4 regions of the Rhizobium sp. K33 genome follow, and region 3 is predicted to be linked to each of the others. Evidence: riboswitches for the same ligand, from Rfam matches in the RefSeq annotation. Region 3 holds a riboswitch; each other region holds the start of a gene.

Region 1 (4,212 bases), 1.0 Mb from region 3:
AGGAAATCGCACATCCCAGACGATGCTCTCCCGTCCCGGAGACCAGGTCGGCTCGAAGGTGCCCGGCGCCAGCTTGTTGACGAGGATCGACCAGACGGTCTCCGCGGGAATGGCGGCCGAGCCCAGGGACACGCCAGCCGTCAGACACAGGGCAAGCAGCAGGAGCGCCAGACCCACCCAGATAAACAATCGACCCTGCATCATGCTGCCTTGCGTATTCCTGTCGGGCGGGACCGGTATGCGGCCCCGCCTTCAGACCTTTTACATGTTGCGGGGGTGGAAGGCCTTGGCCAGACGATCGATCGCCTGGACATTGCGTGGGCCCGGCGTGGCCTCCACATATTCCAGCACGACGAAGCGGTCCTGCTTCACGGCATCGAGGTTCTTGAAGGCCGGGTTCTCCTTCATGAAGGCGATCTTCTGGTCGGCGGTGACGTCACCGTAGTTGACGATCACGACGACTTCCGGGTTGCGCTCGATGACAGGCTCCCAGGAAACCTCCGTCCAGCTCTTCTCGACATCGTCCATGATGTTGATGCCACCGGCGGCTTCGATCATCGCGGTCGGGATGCCGAAACGGCCCGAGGTGAAGGGCTTTTCGGTGCCCGAATCGTAGACGAAGACGCGAACGGGCTTCTCGATTGCGCCGATGCGCTTGGTGATTTCGTCGAGGTGCTTGCGGTAGCCGGCGACCAGGGTCTCGGCGCGATCCTCGACACCGAAGATCTTGCCGAGGTTCAGGAGGTCGACGAACATGTCGTCCATCGTCGGCTTGTTCTTCGCCATGATGTGGATGCAGGATTCGGTGAGTTCGTAGACCTTAATCTTGAAGGGCTCGAGCGTTTCCGGGGTCACCTCGCCGCCGACCTTCATGCCGTAGTTCCAGCCGGCGAAGTAGAAGTCGGTATCCGCGTTCAGCAGCACTTCCTTGGTCGGATATTTCGGCGAAAGCTCCGGCAGCTCCTGAACGCCTTCGCGCAGGCTTTCATCCAGCGTCTTCCAGCCGGAGATGCCGGTGTAGCCCACCATGTGATCCTGAAGCTTCAGAGCCAGCATCATTTCGGTCAGGTTCACGTCGTTGGAAATGGCGCGGGCGGGCGCTTGCTCGAAGGTGACCTCGCGATCGCAGCTCTTGACGGTGACCGGATAGGCAAACGCCGAGGAGGCTGCGAAAACCGAAGCAAACAGCGCGGCGGACAAAAGAAGGCGGGCGGCCATCGTGGCGGGTCCTTTCAATATCAATTGAGAGCGAGGGAAAAGGAAAAGCGGTGCGCGCGACGGTCGTCGGCCTGCTGGCGGGCGGCGAGAACGCCAAAGGTCCCTGACAGGGCCTGCTCCGTCAGGACATCGTCCGGCGTGCCGAAAGCACGCATCCGGCCGCCCTGCATCAAGGCGACATGACTTGCGAATTCGGCCGCGAGATTGATGTCGTGCAGCGTCGTGATGATCGTCAGGTTCAACCCGCCGAGCAGATCGAGAATTTCCAGCTGGTGGCGGATGTCGAGATGGTTCGTCGGCTCGTCGAGGATCAGGATCTCAGGCTTCTGGGCGAGCGCGCGGGCCACCAGCACACGCTGCTTCTCGCCACCGGAGAGGGTCGAGAACTGCCTGTTGGCCAGCCGCAGGAGATCGAGATGATCTAGCGCATGCTCGGCTTCGGCACGGTCCTGATCGCTCCAGCCGGACAGGCCTTCGCGCCAGGGTACCCGGCCCATCATGACGACGTCCCGCACGGTGAAGGGAAAGTCTCCCGGCATTTCCTGGAGCACGACGGCGATCCGCCTGGCAACCTGGCGGGCGCTCATCTGCCAGATGTCCTGGCCGTCGATTTCAACCCGGCCGTCCAGCGGCGAGACACCGCGATAAAGGCAGCGCAGCAGCGTGGTCTTGCCAGCGCCATTCGGACCGACAATTGCCAGACGATCGCCCGAGGCCAGCGAAAAGGAGACGTCGCGAACCAGATATTGAGATGGTTTCGGCCCCCAGCCGACGTCGGTGACGCGGATCGGGCAGCCCTTGCTGCTGCAGCTCATTGCCGTGCCTCCGCGCGGGAGGACAGGGTGGCGCCAGCGCTCAGGCCGGGACCAGACGGCCGTTTCGACGGCTCACCGGTATTCAGTAGATGCATGCCCGTCCTCCGCAGGATTTCTCCGGAGGCAAAATGGCATGTGATCAGCGCGCCTGACGGCGCAGCGCAAAAGCCAGTTCGTATCCATCGGAACACCCCGTCCGCTTCGGTTTCAACTCTTGACGGCAGGTCTCCTGGCTCGCGGATATGCGCCGTTCCATTTGCCTTCCCACAGTCTCCCGCAGTGGCCCGGCGCTTGTTGCGCCGCGAGAATGGACAGCAATCCGCTTACAGTTGCGGGGGCAGCCACGGTATTGGTCCCTATTGGGTCGTCCTCACCGTGTTCCCTATTAATCCCCTCGGAGTCATCCGGCGGGGAACCGTCATCTGTTTGCATAGGGCCTACGGGCCCCGGCGGTCAAGCCTTGATCTCTTCCGTAATGTAATACCATTACGCCTATAGCTTGCGCACGGGCTTGTCCAGCGCCTAGCGTCGGAAAATCAGTTCGACATCTTTCCGTCAGCCGCCGGACGATCCACCGCAACGGCATTCTCATCGATGATCCGAGCACCCCGTTGGCGGGTGGCGTATCGCCAGATCCATTGAATGCTGACCAGCAGGCGCTTTTCGAAGTTGACGAGCAGGTAGACGTGCACGATCGCCCAGAGCAGCCATGCCAGGCGCCCCTTCAGCTGCCAGGAGCCGAAATCGAAAACCGCAGCATTCCTGCCGATGACGGCCGTATTGCCGCGGTTGTGAAAGCGGAAGGTCGGCACGGGTTCGCCCTGCAGAAGATTTGCCTTCAGCGCCTTGCCGAGGAAGGTGCCCTGCTGCTTGGCCACCTGCGCGAGCGCCGGCAACGGCTTGCCATCCTCCCCGGTCGACAGAGCGGTGTCCCCCAGAGCATAGATCTCCGATTTTCCTTCGACAGACAGATCCGAGGCGACCTGTAGACGGCCTCCGGGGCCTGGCGGAACGCCGAGCCAGGCGGCCGCGGGAGAGGCTTTAACGCCGGCACCCCAGACCATGCAGCTTGCCGGGATCAGCGCCCCGCCGACCGTCACGCCGTCGGGAGTCACGTCTTCCACCGGCGTATTCAAGCGGATGTCCACGCCGATCCGCGTCAGGTAATCGACGGCATATTGCGACAGGGATTCCGGAAAACTGGCAAGGATCCGCGGACCGGCCTCGATCAACAGCACCTGCAGCTGATCCGGCCTCAGACTGCGAAAATCGCGGGCGATCATGAAACGGCCAAGCTCGGAAATGGCGCCTGCCATTTCCACGCCGGTCGGCCCGCCTCCGATGATGACACTGGTCAGAAGCCGTCGCTTCTCCGCCTCATCCTCACTGCGCTCGGCCTTCTCGAAGGCGAGCAGAAGGCTGTGTCGAATCTGGCGCGCCTCGTGGATGGATTTCAGGCCCGGCGCGTGTTTCTGCCAGTCCTGATGGCCGAAATAGTTGTAGTCGGACCCCGTCGCCAGGACGAGCCGGTCGTAGGGAATGCTGACGCCACCCTTCAACCCGACTGTCCGACGGGACTGATCGACAGTGGTGACCTCACCCAGCACCACCTTGATGTTGGGATATCGGCCGAGGGTCCGGCGGATCGGTTCGGAGATATCCGCCGGCGAAAGGGCGGCTGTCGCGACCTGATAGAGCAGAGGCTGGAAGAGGTTGTGGTTGCGCCGATCGATGACCGTCACGTCGATCTCGGACTTGCCCAGCGCCTGGGCACAAGCAAGCCCTCCAAAGCCGGCACCGACGATGACCACGTGCGGCCTCTTCGTCTGCTTCTCTACACTTTCCATCATGACCTCGCTGTTCTGATGCAAGGACAAACAGGGGTTATTTGCAAATGTTCCTGCGGAACGGTTCGGCAGACCGGCAGTTGGTCAGGCAAGAACAGCCAGACAGGAGATCGCATCATGGGCATGAATTCCCCGAAAACCGGCAAGCCGGGCACCACCGATCAGTCCCCGCGTTGGGAGGGGCCACAGGAAAACCGACCGAGCGGCTATCTGCCTGCCAAGGACGATCCGGATGTCGACCGGGATGCCGTGGGTGAAAACCTGCAGGACCCGGAGAAGCGCAACCTCGGTGACTCGCTTAAAACCCGGGACGAAAAATAACTCTACCAAGG
Region 2 (4,212 bases), 1.3 Mb from region 3:
TCGACGGCGCAAGCTTCGCCTTCAACGGCGACAAGTCGCTTGCCTTCCAGATGAGCCAGTTCGAGGAAACGCTTTCTGTCACGACCTGGAAGCGCACGCCGGATGGATGGCGCTGCGAGCACGGGCCGATGTCGCGGATCCCTGAGAAGGAAGAGGCCGATTACCGCGCCTGCGTCCTGGGCTTCCGCGATTACGTCAACAAGAACGGCTTCAAGAGCGTGGTGCTCGGGCTCTCCGGCGGTATCGACTCAGCGATATGCGCGGCAATCGCCGTCGATGCGCTGGGCGAAGAGCGGGTGCGCACGATCATGCTGCCCTACCGCTACACCTCACAGGAGAGCTTCGCGGACGCAGAGGCCTGTGCCAAGGCGCTCGGCTGCCATTACGACATCGTGCCGATCCAGGAGCCGGTCGAAGGCTTCCTCTCATCGCTTTCGGAAATGTTCGAGGGCACGGAGAGCGGCATCACCGAAGAGAACCTGCAGAGCCGCACACGCGGCACCATTCTCATGGCCATCTCCAACAAGTTCGGCTCCATGGTCGTGACGACCGGCAACAAGTCGGAAATGTCGGTCGGTTACGCGACGCTTTACGGCGACATGAACGGTGGCTTCAATCCGATCAAGGACCTCTACAAGATGCAGGTCTATGCGCTGTCGGCCTGGCGCAACGAAAACGTTCCACCAGGTGCGCTCGGCCCCTCGGGCGAAGTGATCCCGGCGAATATCCTCTCGAAGGCGCCCTCCGCGGAGCTTCGTCCCAACCAGACCGACCAGGATTCGCTGCCGCCTTATCCCGTGCTCGACGACATCCTCGAATGCCTCGTGGAGAAGGAAATGGGTGTCGACGAGATCGTGGCGCGTGGCCATGACATCGCGACCGTCCACCGGGTCGAGCACCTGCTTTATCTCGCCGAATACAAGCGCCGCCAGTCGGCGCCCGGCGTGAAGATCACCAAGAAGAACTTCGGGCGCGATCGTCGCTATCCGATCACGAACCGGTTCCGGGATCGCTGAAGGTGTCGACAGAGGATCGCTTCGCGCGGGCTGAGCTGCCGGATTTCACGGCGGAGGAGCGCAGCTATATCTTTGCTGTCGGAGCCCATGACAATCAGGATAGTGGGCTCTACCGGGTGCTGTCCGGTGCTGCATACTTTCTGCCCTCCATGGCAATCGGCTGCTACGGCCTGTGGGAGGAAAGCTTCAAGATGCTCGGCATCGGGTTCGTCACCCTGATCGTCAGCTTGTGCTGGGGTTTCTATACCGAATGGCGCAATGCCCATATCGAGCGGACCGGCCGGACGGTCTTCGCCAAACTGCCAGGCGATCGAAAGTCGCTCGGTCGCTGACTGATTATTCCAAGGAGATGATGATGCGCAGTTCGGTCGAGATCTACGACATGGCGACCCGTGAAGCTGAGGTGGTCTGGCAGACGGAGGACCTCGTCGAGGCGCCCAACTGGTCGCGGGACGGCGAGTTCCTGGTGATCAATGGCGACGGCCTTCTCTACGCCCTGTCGTTGGATGACGACGATCCGGAGCCGGAACTGATCGATACCGGTTTTGCCGTCCGTCTCAACAATGATCACGGCATTTCGCCCGACGGCGCCTCGATTGCCTTTTCCGACCATACGCTCTTCGGCAAGTCCTGCATCTACCTGCTCGGGGATGGCGATGAGGAGCCGCGCCAGGTGACCGAGAAGATGCCCTCCTACTGGCACGGCTGGTCGCCGGATGGAAAGCAACTTGCCTATTGCGGTGATCGCGGCGGCGTATTCGACATCTACACGATCTCGACCAAGGGTGGGCCAGAGAAGCGGTTGACCCATGGGGACGGCCACAATGACGGTCCCGATTACTCTCCCGATGGTCAGTGGATCTATTTCAACTCCAGCCGCACCGGCACGATGCAGATCTGGCGCATGCGGACCGATGGCAGTGATCTTGAGCGTCTAACCGCGGACGGCTATGGCGACTGGTTCCCCCATCCCTCGCCGGATGGAAGCAAGGTTCTCTTTCTCTCCTATGACGAAGATGTCTCCGGACATCCGCGTGACAAGCAGGTCAGGCTGCGGCTGATGGATGCCGATGGCGGCAATATCGAGACCCTGTTCGAATTCTTCGGCGGGCAGGGCAGCATAAACGTGCCGAACTGGTCGCCGGACGGATCGGCCTTCGCCTTCGTCCGCTATTTCGCCGTGACCGATTGAGGTTGTCGTTTTTGATCTGTCGCTCGTGCGCTGTCTGACGTAAAACAACCACGCCAGGTGCCTGCCGAAAGGCGGGAGAATCGGGAAGCCGGTGAGATTCCGGCACGTGCCCAACACTGTGAGGCGGATGTCATGCGCCGGGGAAACCCAGCCACTGGAGTAATCCGGGAAGGCGCGCGTTACAGGTGAAGCCCAGTCAGAAGACCGGCCTGGCGAGATAGACCGAGCCCGCGCGGACGGCGGGTGGTTGCGCATTGTGGGGATTACGATGCACGACGAACCGAACGAGTTTCTCGTCGGGGCTGCGCCTTTTGCCGAGCATGAGCGGGACGCGGTCTACAAGGCGATCCATACGCGGCGCGATGTGCGCGACCAGTTCCTGTCCGACCCTCTGCCCGATGACCTCGTCAGGCGATTGCTCGAAGCAGCCCATGCGGCGCCCTCGGTCGGTTTCATGCAACCTTGGAATTTCCTGCTGATCCGCTGCCAAGCGAAACGGCAGGCGGTTTGGGAAGCCTTCGTCCGCGCCAACGAGGAAGCTGAGGCGATGTTTCCGCCGGAGCGTCGCAGCGCTTACCGATCCCTCAAACTTGAGGGTATCCGCAAGGCGCCGCTCAATATCTGCATCACCTGCGACACCGACCGAGCCGGTCCCGTCGTGCTCGGGCGAACGCATGACGCGCGAATGGATGCGTTCTCGACCGTCTGTGCAATCCAGAACCTCTGGCTTGCCGCTCGCGCCGAAGGCGTGGGCCTCGGCTGGGTCAGCATTTTCCACGAGAACGAAGTGAAGGACATCCTCGGCATTCCGCCGCGGGTGCAGATCATCGGCTATCTCTGCATCGGCTATGTCTACGCGCTCTATTCAAAGCCCGAGCTCGAGGTGAAGGGTTGGCGGAAGCGGCTTTCACTCGACGACCTGATCTTCGAGGACCGCTGGGGCGAGACGCCTGAGGTCGCCGTTACTCCTGGAGCGGCTGGGGGCCAGGCGCCGCGGGGTTCCTGAGGTCGATCGTGCCCTTGTCGGACGGCAGGAAGGCGGGGCCAACGCGCCGGACATTGAGGCTTGCTTCGTCCAGGGGGCGCTCGGTCGCCGCAGGAGGTGCTGCTGGAACTGGCTTCGACTTCGGCGCCATATCGAGCACCGAGGACTGATAATCCGGGACAGCCGGTCTGGGTGTCATGCGCTGATAATACTGCTGCAGGTTACAGCTGCAGGCGGGATCCGCATCGGTCCGACGATTGCGGTAGAGGAAAGCGTTCGGCATGTCGCGATAGGGTTGGCCGGTGACGGCCGAAATCATGTCCACCGTCTCGCTGCGCTCGGGCGCGTGGAAGAAGAGCTCGGTCTGGGTGCCGGGGCACATCTGCTCGCACTGGGCGGCGTCGCGGGCGAAATTCATGGCCGAGGTCTGGGACGAGATCGGGAAGAAGCCACCGTCGCAGGTGCGGACACACAGCGTGCGGACATTGCCGCTTGGCAGGATGCCGAAGGATGGGCGCGGATCGGAATAGGCAGCCTCGGCGGCGCGGTCGGGCCTGTAGGGTTCCGCCAGGGTGTCGAGGTACGGGATGCGCTGCGCTTCCTCCGGCAGCGGCGCCTGATCGGGCCCGCAGCCATTGGCTTCAAGGGCCGTTACCAGTGCGGCCCTGGCATCGGCGGCGCGGCTTTCGCGGAGATCGGCAAGGCGTGCAGCCAGAATATCGCGGTTTGCCTCCATGCGTGAAATCGCGGTGGCGAGATCCCCGCAGTCATTGCCGCCGTCGGGGCGGATCTGGACGATGGAGGAGGTAAGGCAGCGAAGCCGGCGCTGGTCCTGGCGAGCCTTGCGCAGCTCCAGGTTCTGCTGGGCGATCGCGCTGGCATAACTGTTGATCTCGGGCGAAGGCCCGCCTTGCTCCACCAGAACCAGCCGATCGCGCAGTCGCTCGCAGAGCGCTGAGGCCTCAGCCGCGGTTGGCATGGCCCCGCCCATGAGGAGGATCATGGCAATGGAACTGACT
Region 3 (4,212 bases):
GTAGGGCCGCGAGGGACTGGAGGAGAGCGTGTAGGTGCGCATCACCGGCTCGGGCCCGACGGGGATCTCGAGGGTCACGAACTGGCCCGGCATGTAGCGGAACCAGAGGCCCGGCTTGTTCGGCTTGAAGGTGAAGGTCATCACGTCGGCGGCTTCCGGCGTGACGGCGACACACTCCAGGAGATGCTCCCGGTCGGACCAGGGGCGCATCTCGTCGACATGGCGATACTGGGTGACGGCAATGTTCATGATCAGGCCACCACGGAGAGGCGAGCCTTGTCGCCCTGAAGGCGGCTCACCATGAAGTTGGAATACCATTCAACGAACTGCATGACGCCGCCTTCGTGATCGACGGAATAGGGACCGGGTTCATAGGCCGGCGAGCGGATGCCGAAGGCGTTTTCCTCGACGATCGAGCGATCCTGGTCATTGGTCATGTTCCAGACATGGGTCAGCTCTTCGAGGTCGTAATCGACGCCTTCGACCGCATCCTTGTTCACCAGCCAGGTGGTGGTGACGGCCGTCTCTTCGGCCGACAGCGGCAGGACGCGGAAGGAAATCGCGTGGTCGCCGAGGATGTGGTTCCAGGTCGTCGGATAGTGGAAGAGCAGCATGGTGCCGATATGGCTGATCGGCACGTCGGCGGAGAGCGGCTTCTTCACGGCGCGCTTGCCCGACATGGTGTAGCTCTCGGCATCCTGTATCAGCGGCATGCGGGCGGTGCGGAACTGGCCGGACGGGTCCATCTTGAAGGTGGACGGAAGACCGGCCGCCTCACAGCGTGCCCAATGTTCGGAAATGAACGGGTCGTCGCCGGCCCCCTGCACACCGGTTGCGGTCGGCGCTTCCGGATAGGTGCGGCAGAGCTCCGGATGGTTGCCGGCGCAGTGGTAGCATTCGCGGTTGTTTTCCCAGACGAGCTTCCAGTTTCCCTTCTCGATGATCGTGTTCTTGTGCGCGACCTTGGCTTCCCAGAGCCGGTGCGGCGCCATGTAAGGTTCGATCGAGGCCCGCACAGGGGCAAAATCGGGGGCTTCGTTGGCGAGGCAGACGAAGATGTAGCCCGCGACGCTTTCGCAATGCACGGTCTTCAGGCCGAACTCGGCCTTGTCGAAATTCTCGCCCATCTGGCGGGCGAAGACGAGCGAGCCGTCAAGGTCGTAGGTCCACTGGTGGTAGGGGCAGACGAGCTTGGCGGAGGCGCCCTTGTCCTGGGTGCAGACGCGGTGGCCGCGATGGCGACAGGTGTTGTGGAAGGCGCGGATCACCTGATCCTTGCCGCGCACGATGACGACCGGATAGTCGCCGATCTGGGCGGTGAAATAGTTGCCGGCACGCGGTATCTCGCAGTCATGGCCGATGAACAGCCAGTCGCGATACCAGATCATCTCCATGTCGAGCTTGAAGTAATCCTGGTCGATATAGAAGGGCTGTTCGAGGGAGAAACCCTCGCGGCGGTTCTTCAACTGACGCAGCACATTGGCCTGCAGGTCCATGTCGTCCTCGTGTTTTCAAAAACTCGGGGGAGAAGAGGGCGCAGCCCGTCACCGCCTTGAACAGGCGCTGCGCATGGCTATCTCCGGTCGCCCTCCGCAACCTCAAATGTCCGTCTGCCAAGGCTGGTTTCCGGGCTCAGGAGTGGTCCATTTGCGGACCGCGTCGGCGCCTTCCCAGGATTTCTCCCAGTGGCCTTTTGCCAAAACGCATTCTCCACCACCGTTGCGGGGGCAGCGCCGGATTTTGACCGGCTTCCCGATTTCCCGCCCTTCCCTACCAGGGCGGCACCTCGAGCTTGCCAGCATCTAATCACAGGGCCGGGTCATGCGCTGCACTGCGAAACGACACGGCTGAAATTGTTTGCGACATGGCCACAGCCCCGTGAAATAGAGGGGAGAGAGCAAAATCTCCTTTAATTTCCGAATACTGCAGTATTCGACAAGAAACCTCCCGAAACAGCGTGACGCAAACGGGCGATTGCAGAGCAGATTGCAAGATTTGCGCTGCGGCAAGCCTCAGGAAACCTCCGAGGCGCAAAGTACCATCAAATCATGATTAACCATGCTGCGCTAAGCTCCAGCAGTCAGTCCGGGTACCGTCAGAGCGTCAAGATGCAGAAACTGAGATACTACGCGGCTCCCAAAGCGGAAACGAAGGCGCCGCCGCCCGCCAAGGCCGTCCATTCCGAGTTCCTCAGGACCGGACGGATTTCGCGCAGCCGTGAAGACTGGCTGCCGGATGAACGGCGCTACCTGACCTATGAGGAAGTCGCGGCGCGGACGGGACGCCGGCTGGAACGGGCTGCGGAAACCACGCACGACCGGATCAACAGCTTTCACCGTTCGATCAAGTTCCCCAAGATCATCTTTCACCGCACGCTGAACAACAGCCCGCATCTCGGTTACTGTCACGTGACCGCGGCGCGCACGAACTTCGCGCAATATGCCGATGTGAAATGGGCCTTCTACATCGCCAACTTTCTGGCGGATATCGGCGGTGAGGAAGTTTTCTTCGAGCAGATCAAGCAGAATTACGGGCGGATGTATTTTGCCGTGGCGATCAAGCCGGAGGCAGAAACCAAGGCGATGACGATCGATCGTTCCTTCCGCGACAACGGGCTCCTGTTCCAGACGGTCGACCCGAAAGAGGCGCTCAGAAACGTGCTGATGCTCGGCGCGCGAGACGCCGAGCTCAGGAAGATCATCGCAAAGCTTTAAAGGCTGGCGTCCCCGATCAGGCGCCGAAACCGCCGACGGGCTTCTTCTTGTAGATCAGCCAATCCTTCGAGACATAGTCGTTCGCACCATAGACCGTGACGGTATCACCGCCGGCCGACTTGGAGGTGGCGAGCGCCTTTTCCGCGAAGTTGGTGAAGTCGAAGGCATTCGGGGCCTGCTCGGAGAAGCAAATGCCGAAGGACATGGTGAGCTGGCCGACGCGGGCACCGCTCGACGAGCCGACGAAATTGGTGGCCTTCAGCTTGGCGCGGACGAGATCGACCACGCGGCTGATTTCCTCCTGATCGGAGGTGTAAAGCAGCAGACCGAAGCGGCCGGCATCGAAGCGGCAGGCAAGGTCGCCACCGCCGGAGACGGCTTCGAGAACCTTGGCGACCTGCATCAGGAAGCGTTCGGCCACGGCCGGGCCCATCTGCTCCTGTATGCGGGCATAATCATCGATCTCGCCGATGGCGACACCGCAGAGGACGGGCATTTCCGGGTTTGCATAAATCTTGGCGACGGCCTTGTTGAAGGCGCGGCGCGAGGCAAGGCGGGTGACCGGATCGACAAACTTGGCGGCTTCGGCCTCTTCGGCCTCGCGCTGCAGATCGGCGAGCGCTGCCGTCTTGTCGACCACGGCGCGCACGACATTGCTGTTCTGATGCGCACGCTTCTCGGTCGCGGCCTTCAGCATCTTGATCGACTGGCCGAGCGGCGTGCCTTCGAGGTCGGCTTCGGTCAGGATGGTCTTCGAGGCATGACCGATGACGCGGCCGTAATCGGTGAGCGAGATCTTTTCCTCGTTGAGGAGCGAAATGAAGTTGCTCATCTCTGCGCGAACCTGGCCGTTCTGGCGGCTCAGCAGACCGTCTTCATGGTGATGCGGCAGATACTTGCGGCCGAGCTCGTCGAGCGCTTCCTGGGTCTTGACCTTGCCGAGCGCGATGAACTCACGCACCAGTTCCGGATTGCTGCCGGAATAGGCTTCATAGACCAGTTCGTAATTGCGCGGCAGACCGTCGATGCCCATCTGATGCATGGCGGTGGCGACGCGAAGCGCAATGCTGGCGGCAGGATTCTTGACTTGCTGCATCTGTCCACTTCCCCGAGTGAGGCTTTCCCGTCTCTTGGCCTGACCATAGGCGAAGTTCTCTTTCTTTCGGTTACGTCGGTAGTTAAAATTTGAGATGTCTCGCCACCCCATTAAAAAATAGGGTGGAAACTGCGGTCCATCGCGCTGAAAAAGGGATTTGCCGGCTCGTCGCGCAGGCGATAAGGACGGGCAAAGGCAGACCGGAAGGCATCTCAAAAATGGCGCGGATCATCCCGATCGCAACGGACAAGGACAAGGCGGAGGCCATCACGGCGGCCACCGAGGTGTTGATGCGCCAGAGGCCTGTCGCGATCCCGACCGAGACCGTCTACGGGCTTGCGGCCGACGCCACGCATCCCGCTGCGATCACCTCCATCTACGAAACCAAGGGGCGTCCGCGCT
Region 4 (4,212 bases), 890 kb from region 3:
ATCACGATCAGCCGCGCATGGCGCGCCGTGCGCTCGATATAGGTATCGACCGACATCGGGTGCTTCAGCGTCATCAGGCTGGCCAGCCGCCAGCGCAGCGCTTGCTTGCCCCTCGCCTCAACGGCTGCGGCGATTGCCGCAAGCTCCGTGTCCGCCGCCGAGAGAAACAGCACGTCCCCCGGCGTCTGGCCAAGATCGATCGCTTCGTCGCCGTCGCTGATCGATCCCTTCTGGGCGAGGAGCAGATGCATGGATCAGCCAGCCGCCGCCTGGACGTCCTCGATCACGGTGCCGAAATCCCATTCATGCAGGCCGATCACCACAAGCCGCGTTTCGCGCTTCTCGCCCGATGTCCAGGGACGGTCGAAATAGGTGTCGATGCGGGTGCCGACGGCCTGGATGACAAGGCGCATCGGCTTGCCCGGCACGTCGATGAAACCCTTCAGGCGAAGGATGTCGTGCTTTTCGATGACCGGCTTCAGGCGGTCGATGAAGTCCGCGGGATCCTTGATCGCGCCGAGCTTCAAAACGAAGCTTTCGAACTCGTCGTGATCGTGATGGTGGTCGTGATCCTCGCCCGAGGCATGCAGCGCTTCGTGCTCCAGCTCGTGATGCGACTTGCGGTTTTCGATGTCGTCTTCGGTGCTGGCGCCGATGCCGAGCAGCACGAGCGAGGGCACTTCGCCGTTCTTCGCCTCGATCATCGAGGGCTTACGGCTGGTGCGGCCGGTGACTTCGGCGCGCACCGCGGCGATGCCAGCAGCGTCAAGCAGGTCGGTCTTGTTCAAGACGATGAGGTCGGCGCAGGTCAGCTGATCCTCGAACAGTTCTTCGATCGGGCTTTCGTGGTCGAGATTGTCGTCTTCGGCGCGCTGGGCGGCGACCGCGTCGTGGTCGTCGGCGAAGCGACCGGCAGCGACGGCCGCGCTATCGACGACGGTGACGACGCCATCGACCGTCACGCGGGTGCGGATATCAGGCCAGTTGAAGGCGGCGACCAGCGGCTGCGGCAAGGCGAGACCCGAGGTTTCGATGACGATGTGATCAGGCTTCACGTCGCGGTCGAGCAGCTTCTGCATCGTCGGCACAAAGTCGTCGGCCACCGTGCAGCAGATGCAGCCATTGGTGAGTTCGATGATGTCGTCCTCGGTGCAGTTCTCTGCGCCGCAGCCCTTCAGCACGTCGCCATCGACGCCGAGATCGCCGAATTCGTTGATGATCAGCGCGATCTTCTTGCCGCCGGCATTGGTCAGCATGTTGCGGATGATGGTGGTCTTGCCGGCACCGAGGAAGCCGGTGATGACGGTGGCAGGGATCTTTTGCTGCAACATGGTTCAACCCTTCATTTTCAGCGGCAATCCGGCCGCAACGAAATAGACGACTGCCGCTTCGGCGGCGATGGCTTGGTGGAGACGGCCGGCATGGTCGCGGAAGGCGCGGGCCATCTTGTTCTCGGGCACGATGCCGAGGCCGACCTCATTGGAAACGAAGATGACGGTGGCCTGGAGTTCCCCCAGACTAGCGGCGAGTGCGGCGCCGTCGGCGTCGACGGCACGGCCCTCTTCCATCATCAGATTGGTGACCCAAAGCGTCAGGCAGTCGACGAGGATGACGCGGCCGGGCTGGTCCAGCGCCTTCAGCGCGCCGGCGAGATCGAGCGGCTCCTCATGGGTCGTCCAGCCGTCATTGGCTCGGTCGGCCTTGTGGGTTTCGATGCGGACCCGCATCTCGTCGTCCCAAGCGCGGCCCGTCGCCAGGTAAAACCTGTCGAGGCCAGTGTCGCGCGCCAATCCCTCGGCAAAGCGCGACTTGCCCGAGCGAGCACCACCGAGAACCAGGATGGATCGGGAATGGGAAGCGGTCATGGCGCGCCATAACCCCAGACCGCACGCAGGTGACCTGCAGCGCCTGTTTCAAACACGCGCGAACAACATTTGGATGCACGATCCGCGAAGACGGATCGGCACCGTCGGGTCGACAAGGACCCGCGGATGCAAGACGTCGCCACGACAACCTCCGTGCTGGCAACGGGGAAACCTCCCCAGTGTGGGCACCATGCCCGTGGATGGCAGGTCTCCTGGCTCGCAGGTCGTGATCCTTGAAAGGACCGTCGGGTTCTCCTCGCCTTCCCAGAGTTGACGGCAACACGAAAGAGCGGACGATTCGTAGAGAAAGAGGCGTCCAGCCCCGGCTGATCGTGTTGCCACCCCAGTGGCTTTTCCGTCCTGACGTTTTCGGAAGCCGATCACACCACGCGATCTGTCACCACTAGTAACGGCAGAGCGGATGGAGAACCCTCGCTGCAATACAGTCGCGGGGTCGGCTGCGTTCCGCGTGCCCGGTTGGGGTCCACGCCTTCGCATTCCCTTTTGCTCTCCGCACAACATCTCTGCCGTCCGGAAACCATCCACGATGAGGATTAGGCCGAGGTCAGGCCCAAGTCAATCACGGCTGCGGCGCGCGGATGCGTCATTGCGCCCGGACCCTGGTCAGGGTGCTGCCGCGCAGTTTGCGGTGACGGCCGGATCGCAGTCCGGTCGCAGGCGGATCTTGCCGACGGCGCCTTGCTCGACGGGCGTGCCTTTTGCAATATCGGCCGCGCGGCGCGCGGGTTGGGCAGGAGCAGCCGCGCGTACCGGAGGGGCCGCCATCTCCGCCGGCTCTGGCGGTGCAGGATTGGCTGGCGTCGTGACCACAACCGGCGGCGGCGCAACGACGGTCGGCTCCACGACCGTCGCCTGAGGACTCACGGGCGTCGCGGACGGCGCGATCACCGGTGCCGGATCGGTCTTCAGCCGGGTTGAGATTGTGCGAGGCGCAACGACCTTCCTGATCCGGGGCGTGGTCAGCGAGAAGGCAAAACGGATACGGGCGGCGATTTCTTCAGCAAGAGCTTGACGGGCCCAGCGCGGATCATTGGTCGGGCTGTTGACGGTGAAGACACCCTGCGCCACCGGCTCGCCGGTCTCGACGGAGGTCGCGGTGACGGTGAACCTCGCCTGGGCGAGACTGCGCCGCGCGCCCTCGCCGTAGCCCAACCGATCGATCTTCACCAGCAGGACCACGCGTTCGGCCCCTTGCGGCGCGCGTGTCGCGGCGATTGCCGCCGAGACCCGTCGGTCGACGCTTTCGATGAGGTCGAGCGGTACCTTCAGGTCGGCCATCACCGTGACGTTGCGGACGTAGTAGACCAGGGGCCGATCGATGCTGCGCCCATAGATGAGCGAGCAGGATGCCAGCAGCAGGACAAGGCCGATGGCGGCGGCAATGCGGAAACTGCGAGCTGACATGGCGACCCCGGGCTGATGATTCTGGACCAGCCTGAGAATTCGCCATTTATGGTTAGTGGAGGGTTAATCCGCGCTCTGGAGCGCGGAGAAGAGTGACGCCGCAGAGGCGAATTCGCCGTAGCGCGCCTCACGACGCGCCTCTGCCTCGGCATCGGAGCCCCAGTGCTCGATCGTCCAGTCCTCATCGAGATGCGCCAGCGACCAGACTTCGTCGAGATCGAAGGCACCTTCGGCAAAGGCGAGCGCCAACACGGCCGAGCCTGTCAGCGTGGTCACGACATTGAGGCACGAGATCTGGAATGGGTCGCGGTAGCGCTGCAGGGCTGCAGCATAGGCCGCGACAGCTTCCTTCGGCTGCTCCTGATGCATCACGCCTTCGACCAGAATGAAGCGCGCGCCATGGGCGGTGGCGGCCCAGGTCAAGACGGCATCCCAGCGCGCCGACTGCCGGTCGATCAGCTCTCGCGGGCCGTCGGCGCGGTAGCAGAGCAGGTCGGTGCCTGCGAAACGGAGGATCTCGTCGAAGACGTCGTCGAGACTGTTTGCCACGGCATCGATCGCCGTGTTGGCGAGCTTCGTGATCGGCATGGTGGCCGGATCGATGAACTCACCCTGCCCGGCCCATTCGGCCACCACGAGCTCGGCTGCCTCGCGCGTCGGCAGCGTCAGCAGGTTCTTGGCGGGCGTCTTCACAGGCTTGCCGTCGAGCGTGATCGAATAGCCATCATCGCGCGCCTCGACGCCGACCGCCTCGTAAAAGCGCTTCGGCAGCGGACGCTTCATCTGGATCTGCGCACGGCGCACTGGATCCTCATGGCTCGGTTCAGGAATGAAGGTCCCGAAAATGTCCTGGCTGAGTTCGTCGCGCATCATGAGCTCCTAGTGAATATAGGCCAGAAGGTCCGCCGGACGTTCGACCACG

What was found. Region 3 has a riboswitch for cobalamin ahead of M1E12_RS02350 (aromatic ring-hydroxylating oxygenase subunit alpha). Riboswitches for the same ligand answer to the same signal wherever they lie in the genome.
Region 1: another riboswitch for cobalamin. It lies ahead of M1E12_RS19675 (ABC transporter ATP-binding protein); the one in region 3 lies ahead of M1E12_RS02350 (aromatic ring-hydroxylating oxygenase subunit alpha).
Region 2: another riboswitch for cobalamin. It lies ahead of bluB (5,6-dimethylbenzimidazole synthase); the one in region 3 lies ahead of M1E12_RS02350 (aromatic ring-hydroxylating oxygenase subunit alpha).
Region 4: another riboswitch for cobalamin. It lies ahead of cobU (bifunctional adenosylcobinamide kinase/adenosylcobinamide-phosphate guanylyltransferase); the one in region 3 lies ahead of M1E12_RS02350 (aromatic ring-hydroxylating oxygenase subunit alpha).

Annotation. Positions count from the first base shown of each region.
Region 1 covers NZ_CP096478.1:4,089,215-4,093,426, reverse strand. The annotation lists gene M1E12_RS19685 (FecCD family ABC transporter permease) at 1-204, opposite strand, end outside; gene M1E12_RS19680 (ABC transporter substrate-binding protein) at 262-1,218, opposite strand; gene M1E12_RS19675 (ABC transporter ATP-binding protein) at 1,239-2,033, opposite strand; cobalamin riboswitch at 2,236-2,468, opposite strand; gene M1E12_RS19670 (NAD(P)/FAD-dependent oxidoreductase) at 2,570-3,883, opposite strand; gene M1E12_RS19665 (hypothetical protein) at 3,998-4,201, shown strand.
Region 2 covers NZ_CP096478.1:1,831,492-1,835,703, reverse strand. The annotation lists gene M1E12_RS09130 (NAD+ synthase) at 1-1,016, shown strand, start outside; gene M1E12_RS09125 (hypothetical protein) at 1,019-1,348, shown strand; gene M1E12_RS09120 (TolB family protein) at 1,372-2,208, shown strand; cobalamin riboswitch at 2,247-2,435, shown strand; gene bluB (5,6-dimethylbenzimidazole synthase) at 2,477-3,214, shown strand; gene M1E12_RS09110 (DUF2865 domain-containing protein) at 3,171-4,172, opposite strand.
Region 3 covers NZ_CP096478.1:500,548-504,759, reverse strand. The annotation lists gene M1E12_RS02355 (FAD-binding oxidoreductase) at 1-249, opposite strand, end outside; gene M1E12_RS02350 (aromatic ring-hydroxylating oxygenase subunit alpha) at 252-1,496, opposite strand; cobalamin riboswitch at 1,601-1,804, opposite strand; gene M1E12_RS02345 (DUF6656 family protein) at 2,109-2,714, shown strand; gene M1E12_RS02340 (GGDEF domain-containing protein) at 2,731-3,810, opposite strand; gene M1E12_RS02335 (L-threonylcarbamoyladenylate synthase) at 4,029-4,212, shown strand, end outside.
Region 4 covers NZ_CP096478.1:1,393,628-1,397,839, reverse strand. The annotation lists gene cobN (cobaltochelatase subunit CobN) at 1-251, opposite strand, end outside; gene cobW (cobalamin biosynthesis protein CobW) at 255-1,331, opposite strand; gene cobU (bifunctional adenosylcobinamide kinase/adenosylcobinamide-phosphate guanylyltransferase) at 1,335-1,865, opposite strand; cobalamin riboswitch at 2,051-2,423, opposite strand; gene M1E12_RS06970 (hypothetical protein) at 2,490-3,290, opposite strand; gene M1E12_RS06965 (ATP12 family chaperone protein) at 3,354-4,160, opposite strand; gene M1E12_RS06960 (HAD-IA family hydrolase) at 4,170-4,212, opposite strand, start outside.